DNA from 3 places in the Streptomyces sp. NBC_00341 genome. Region 2 is predicted to be linked to each of the others. Evidence: riboswitches for the same ligand, from Rfam matches in the RefSeq annotation. Region 2 holds a riboswitch; each other region holds the start of a gene.

Region 1 (2,255 bases), 4.1 Mb from region 2:
CCGGCACGATCCGGGTCGGGGCCGGTGCGCTGCTGTGCGTGGCCGCGCTGCGGCTCCACAGCGGAACGCTGATCCGGGTCGTGCCGTTCATCGAGCTGCTCACCGTCCTCACCGTCTCGGTCCTCGCGGTCTTCATCAACGGGGTCGTACGGCGCAGCAACGAGCAACTGGCCTCCGCCCGGGTCATCGCGGCGACCGCCATGCGCGCGGTGCTGCCGACGCCGTCCGACCGGATCGGCGGGCTGTACGTGGCCGCGCGGTACGAGGCGGCGCAGGCGGACGAGTTCGTCGGCGGTGACCTGTTCTCGGTCACGGACACCCCGTACGGGGTGCGGCTGGTCGTCGGGGACGTGCGCGGCAAGGGCCTGGACGCGGTGGAGGCGGTGGCGGTGATCATCGGGGCGTTCCGGGAGGCCGCGGAGCAGGAGCGGTCACTGGAGGGGGTGGCCCAGCGCCTCGAGCGTGCGCTGGCGCGGGAATCGAGCAGGCGCGGCGGGCTCGACGCGGTGGAGGGGTTCGTCACCGCCGCGCTGGCGGAGATCCCGCAGGGCTCCGGCCGGGTGCGCGTCGTCAACCGCGGCCATCCCGAACCGCTGCTGCTGCACTCGGACGGGGCGCTGGAGCAGCTGCGGCCCACGCTGCCCGCGCTGCCCCTCGGGATGGATCTGGGCGTGTGGCCGGACCGCGCCGACGAGTGGGAGCTGCCCGCCGGGTCGACGCTGCTCCTCTATACGGACGGCCTCTCCGAGGCCCGCGACGCCGACGGGGTGTTCTACGACCCCGCCGAGCGGCTGCGCGGACGGATCTTCCAGGGGCCGGAGGAGCTGCTGTCGGCGCTGACCGATGACGTCCGGCTGCACACCGGTGGGGTGACGACCGACGACATGGCCCTGGTCGCGGTCGTGCGCCCGACCGAGGGGCAGCCGGACCGGCGTACGACCGTGAAGATCGTGGGCCTGGACGGCGGATCCGGGTGAAGGCGAGGGGCCAAACGCGGGAGAACGCGGATGGATGTGGGGGAGGGCGTGGGCGGATGTGGGGGAGAGGTGCGGCCGATGCCACCGTGCGTAACCGTAAGGAACCCCTCCGCATAACATTTGACGCAACGTCAGAAAACGGCTGACGATTGAGGGGCGATCAACTCGCCCGATTCCACCCGGTTGTGTCCCGTAAAGTCCAGGCCAAGGATCGGAACGATCAGTTGGAACGGCTTGGAATCGGGCCCGTGTGTCTATTAACGTTCGATAACGCAGCGCGGTTGTCCCAGCCGCCGCCCAGTGGCGGCACCGTGCGCGAGCGCCGAATTCCGCAAGGGAACCGGGGAACCACCTACATGGGGTGAATCGGGCATCTCTGTCTCGTTGAGAGGCGGAGGAACCCGTAGGAGACCTTCCTGCTCCGAACCCGTCAGCTAACCCGGTAGGCGAGAAGGAAGGAAAGGAGCGCGCCCCAGTGGCGTCCAACAAGCCTGCCCCCGAAGCCCCCTCCCGGTTCGCACCCGAACACGGAAACGACTTCGGAACCGGGCCCGGTGCCGCTTATGGCGCCAACCACGGAACCGCTTACGGAACCGATCACGGGGCCGACTACGGAACCGTTTACGGAACCGAGCGGGGCGGCGGGTTCGGGAGCGACTTCGGCAGCGGCCTCCGCGCCGACGAGCCCGAATCCGACCGGGCGTGGGAGGAATGGAACCCCACGGAGGAGTCCATCCGCCCCGTGCGCGGCAAGCACCGCGTCGCCAAGCAGCGCAACGGGCTCGCCCGCAGCTCCACCGTTCTCGGCGTCGGTGTCATCGCGGCCGTCGGCGCGGGTGGCATGGCCTCCGCCCAGAGCAAGCCGCCCGTGTCTATCTCTCTTCCCGACGCCATCTCGGACAAACTTCCCGAGGCCAAGTCCCTTCCTGGCGTAGGCGCGTTGTTCTCGGGTGAGTCCGAGGCGGAGAAGACCGAGGTCGCGGCCGCCACCGCCCCGCTGACGACGGCCGGCATCACCACCACAGAGGCCGAGCAGGGCACGACGGACGCGGGCGAGGCGCTCCGCGCCCGCATCCTCCAGCAGGCCGAGCAGCAGCAGGACTCCGCCGACGCCGAGGCCAGGGCGGCCGAGGAGAAGGCCGCGGAGGAGAAGGCCGCCGCAGAGGCGAAGAAGCAGCAGGACGCCGCGGAGGCCAAGGTCGCCGCCGCCAAGAAGAAGGCCGCGGAAGAGGCGAAGAAGAAGGCGGAGGCGGTACGGCTCGCCAAGCTCGCCGCCAG
Region 2 (2,255 bases):
CGAAGGTGGGCTGGATCACCTGGAGGAGACCCTTGGAGGGCGTGCCGGCGACGGCGTTCGAGTCCCAGTTGTTCACGATCTGCGGGTTGCCGGAGGACTCGCGGATCACGTTGCGGTAGATGCTGTCGTAGCTGCCCGGGATGCCGTTCTGGGCCATCACGGCGAGCGACTCCTTGATCCAGCCGTCGAGGTCGTCGGTGTACGCCGTCGCGGCCTGCGCGGGAGCGGTGGCCGCGGTCTCGGTGGCGGTGGTCCCGGTGGTCTTCTCCGCGACGGGCACGACCGTCCGCTGGGAGCGGTCGGCGCGGTCGGTCCCCTCGGACCGGTCGGACGACTGGGCGGCGTCGGTCGCGGGCTTCGCCTCGGTCGCGGGCTTTGCCTTCGATTCGGCGGTGGGAGCCGCCTTCGGCGCTACGGCAACGGACTTGGCACCGATGGTCAGCTTGAGGCCCGGGTGAATCAGGTCGGGGTTTCCACCGACCGTACTCCGGTTGTCCTGGTAGAGCCGCTCCCAGCCACCGCTGAGGGAATGCCCCCGGGCGATCTTGGAAAGCGAATCGCCGGAGACCACGGAATAGACGGTGGACTCCGCCTTGTGGGCCGCAATTCCCTTGGCAGCAAAGGGGGTCGAGGACGCCGACTTTTCCGCGACGGTGGGGTGTGCCGGTGCGGCAGAAGCCGATCCGGCCCCGATCAGGGGGAGCGCGAGAACGACTCCGCCCGTGCTCACGGCGATGAAACCGCGGGTCAGGGTGGTGGACTTGAAACGACGGTACTTACCCGTGATGGGCATGGCGCATTTCCTCTCCGCCGCCTGCGAGGTGAGCTGTCGGGTTCGGACTGGAGATGTCCGGCCGCACGTGATGGCGACTTAACCCCTAGCCGCTCCGGATTCCGGACCGGCAGTAAACCTGGGTCCCCCGCTCCTGCCGTACGTGAGTGGGTCGGGTTCCCGGACGGCGGCAGGATTCGGCGTTCCGTCCGGATTGACGGTGACCGTAAGCGAAAAACGCCGGAGGAAACAAGCCCGGAATTCTTGATCCCAATTGATTCGCAAGATCAATTAAAGGAAATGCTCAGCATCAGACCCTTCAGGGGAAGTCAACTTTCTTGGCGCGACAGGGAACCGAGGCCGGACGCATCGCATCACGGGCCGGAAAGGTGACGCTGGCCACTGAGCCCGAAAAGGGTGATTTGCTCAATATTCATAGTCTTTGGGCTATGAAAAGGGAGACCTTAATATCCTATTCATAGACTATTGATGATCTTTACGACTAGCCACCCAATCGGGACATTTCGCCAAGCCCGACAGTTGCGGCACCCGCGACTCCGCACCTCCGCCGACACGGCGTCGCACAACTGCATCTCTATTGATGCATCGAAATAGATGTACTAGGGTGTGGTGCATCGACCGGCGCCCGTGGCGCCGCCCACCCCCGCGACAGGGAGAACCTGATGTTCCTCGACACCGATGGCGCCACGCTCTACTACGAAGTCCGCGGCTCCGGCCCCCTGCTGCTCGTCTCCCAGAGCGGTGAGGGCGATGCCGATCGCAGCACCGACCTGGTCGACCGGCTCGTGGACAGCTGGACCGTGGTCACCTACGACCGCCGGGGCCTCTCCCGCAGCACGCTCGACGATCCCGGACAGCGCATCACCATGGCGCAGCACGCCGACGACGTGCACCGGCTGCTGGCCGAACTGGCCGATGAGCCCGCCCTGATGCTCGGGTGCAGCATGGGCGCCGCCATCGGGCTGCATCTGGCGATCACCCACCCCGAACAGCTCGGGCTGCTCGTGGCGCACGACCCGGTCGCACCGCCCCTGCTGCCCACCGGAGAGCGCGAGCGACACCGCGCCGAGCTGGCGCATCTTCAGGATGTCTACCGCGACGGCGGTCTGGCAGCGGCCTTCCCCGAGATCGCCCGGGTCCTCGGCATCGATCCGGCGCGCCAGGAGACCGAGCCGGAGCTCACACCGATGCCGCTCACCCCGCGCCGTGTCGCCAACTTCGGCTTCTTCATCGAGCGCGACTTCACCGCGGTCATCGAATCCGAGCTCGACCGGGAAGCGCTGCGGGCGACTCCCGTACGTATCGTGCCCGCGAGCGGCAGCACCACGGCGTCATCCGTCTTCGTCGGACAGTGCGCACAGAGCCTCGCCGAGCTGGTCGGCCGGGAGGTCGTCCCGTTCCCCGGCGGGCACAACGGCAACACCACGCATCCGCGGGCGTTCGCGGCGCGGCTGCGGAACGT
Region 3 (2,255 bases), 6.1 Mb from region 2:
CTCGAGCAGGTCGGCCGCCTCCTGCTCGTCGGGCTCGGCGACGCAGGCCCCGGCATGCCTGCGGGTGACCACGAAACCCTCGGACTCCAGGGTGCGCAGCGCTTCACGCACCGGGACGCGGGAAACCCCGTAACGGCGTGCGAGCACCTCCTCGGTGAGTCGGCTGCCGCGTTCGAAGACACCGGAGACGATGTCGTCACGGATTGCCGTGCATACCGAATGCGCCGGAATGCGCATGTCCGAACCTCCGCCTTAATCCCCGCGAAACGCGGCCGATCGACGCCTGTCCTGTGACTCTATTGCAATGCGGACGCATTTCCGATGCCGGGCGTAAATTCATGAATATCTTTTGGTCGCGGACGGGTTCGGGAAGGGGGGCCGCACCACGGCCCGGCGGCCGGGTACGACTGAAGGCCCCGGCGCATCGCCGGGGCCTTCGGTGAGGTGCTTCGCGTCGGTCAGACGGTGACGCCGTGCGCGCGCAGATACGCGACCGGGTCCATGTCGGAGCCGTACGACGGGGTGGTGCGGGCCTCGAAGTGGAGGTGCGGTCCGGTGGCGTTGCCGGTGGCGCCGGAGAGGCCGATCCGCTGCCCCTGGCCGACGCTCTGGCCGACGGAGACGCCGATCGAGGAGAGGTGGCCGTACTGGGTGTACGTGCCGTCCGTCATCCGGAGCACGATGTTGTTGCCGTACGCGCCGCCCCAGCCGGCCTCGACGACCGTACCGGCGCCGACGGCGACGACGGAACTGCCGGACGCCGCGTGGAAGTCGATGCCGGAGTGGCTGCCGGAGGACCACAGGGAGCCGCTGGACTTGTAGCCGGTGCTCACGTAGGAACCCGCGACGGGCAGCTGGAAGGTGCCGAGCCGGGCGCGCTCGGCGGAGCGGGCGGCGCGCGCCTCGCTCTCGCGGGCCTCCTTGGCCTTGGCGGCGGCCTTGGCCTTCTTGGCCTTCGCCTCGGCCTTCTTCTTCGCGTCGGCTTCGGCCTTGGCCTTCGCCTTGGCGACGGCGTCGGCCTGGTGCCGCTGTGCGTCCGCCTGGGCGTCGATCCGGTCGGCCAGGTCGCCCTCGATGGTGATGATCTGGGAGAGACCGGTATCGGCGGCGGGGGCCTCGGTGTCCGCGGCGAGCGCCGGGGAGGCCAGCGAGCCGATGACGCCGGTGGTCGCCAGGGTCGCGATGCCGACGGCCTTCGCGCCTCGGCGCGTCAGACGGCTCGGGGCACGGTGCTTCCCCGTGGCACGGGTGAACGCCATGAAGTGGCTGGTCCTTTCCTTCCTTCTCGCCTACCGGGTTAGCTGACGGGTTCGGAGCAGGAAGGTCTCCTACGGAGTCCCGAACCTCGTCGAGGCATGGGCATCCGATTCACCCCAGGGACTGCGTGGGTCCCCGGCTCCCCGGGCTCGCGCCTGACGGGGACTCGGCGATGGCTGCCCGGTACGTCGCGGATGCGGCATACGAGTGACGGACAGCCGGGCCGACGCTAAGCGGGGGCACTTCCCCGCACCAAACGGACAGGCGGTTTTGTAGCGCATCCCACAGGGCAGACAGGCAACCTCTCCACCAAAGCGGACAAAAAGGGAGGCCCTGGCGGCAGACGACCCGCCAGGGCCTCGCTCCCGCCCCGCTGTCGGGGGCGGTGGCAGGTCAGCCGGTGACGACCGAGACCTCTCCGATGCCGAGAGCCGTGACGGGCTCCTTGATCTGTGCGGCGTCCCCGACGAGGACCGTGACCAGCCGGTCCTCCGGGAAGGCGTTGACCACGGCCGCCGTCGCCTCCACCGTGCCGGTCTCGGCGAGGCGCGCGTACAGCTGCGCCTGGTAGTCGTCCGCGAGGTGCTGCTCGACCTGGTCCGCGAGGGTGCCCGCGACGGAGGCGGCCGTCTCGAACTTCAGCGGTGCCACGCCCACGAGGTTCTGCACGGCCGTCTCGCGCTCGGCGTCCGTCAGGCCCTCCGCGGCCAGGGTCCGCAGCACCTTCCACAGGTCTTCCAGCGCCGGGCCGGTGGACTCGGTGTCAACCGATCCGCTGATGGCGAGCATCGCGGCGCCGGTCGCCCCCGAGGCGGAGTCCGGGGCCGAGGAGCGCAGCACCTGGGCGAAGGCGCGTACGCCGTAGGTGTAGCCCTTCTCCTCACGCAGCACCCGGTCGAGCCGGGAGGTCAGCGTGCCGCCCAGGCAGTACGTGCCGAGTACCTGGGCCGGCCAGACGCTGTCGTGCCGGTCGGCGCCGATCCGGCCGATCAGCAGCT

The links. A riboswitch is a leader RNA that binds a small molecule or an ion and turns the genes downstream of it on or off. The one in region 2 is predicted to bind cyclic di-AMP.
Region 1: linked by a shared signal. The riboswitch ahead of OG892_RS21420 (M23 family metallopeptidase) and the one ahead of OG892_RS03220 (LysM peptidoglycan-binding domain-containing protein) in region 2 are both predicted to bind cyclic di-AMP.
Region 3: linked by a shared signal. The riboswitch ahead of OG892_RS30560 (M23 family metallopeptidase) and the one ahead of OG892_RS03220 (LysM peptidoglycan-binding domain-containing protein) in region 2 are both predicted to bind cyclic di-AMP.

What each region holds. Positions count from the first base shown of each region.
Region 1 is NZ_CP108002.1:4,775,281-4,777,535, forward strand. It holds gene OG892_RS21415 (PP2C family protein-serine/threonine phosphatase) at 1-977, shown strand, start outside; cyclic di-AMP (ydaO/yuaA leader) riboswitch at 1,288-1,441, shown strand; gene OG892_RS21420 (M23 family metallopeptidase) at 1,453-2,255, shown strand, end outside.
Region 2 is NZ_CP108002.1:712,702-714,956, forward strand. It holds gene OG892_RS03220 (LysM peptidoglycan-binding domain-containing protein) at 1-793, opposite strand, end outside; cyclic di-AMP (ydaO/yuaA leader) riboswitch at 799-985, opposite strand; gene OG892_RS03225 (alpha/beta fold hydrolase) at 1,456-2,255, shown strand, end outside.
Region 3 is NZ_CP108002.1:6,785,493-6,787,747, reverse strand. It holds gene OG892_RS30565 (GntR family transcriptional regulator) at 1-237, opposite strand, end outside; gene OG892_RS30560 (M23 family metallopeptidase) at 459-1,259, opposite strand; cyclic di-AMP (ydaO/yuaA leader) riboswitch at 1,272-1,439, opposite strand; gene OG892_RS30555 (pitrilysin family protein) at 1,651-2,255, opposite strand, start outside.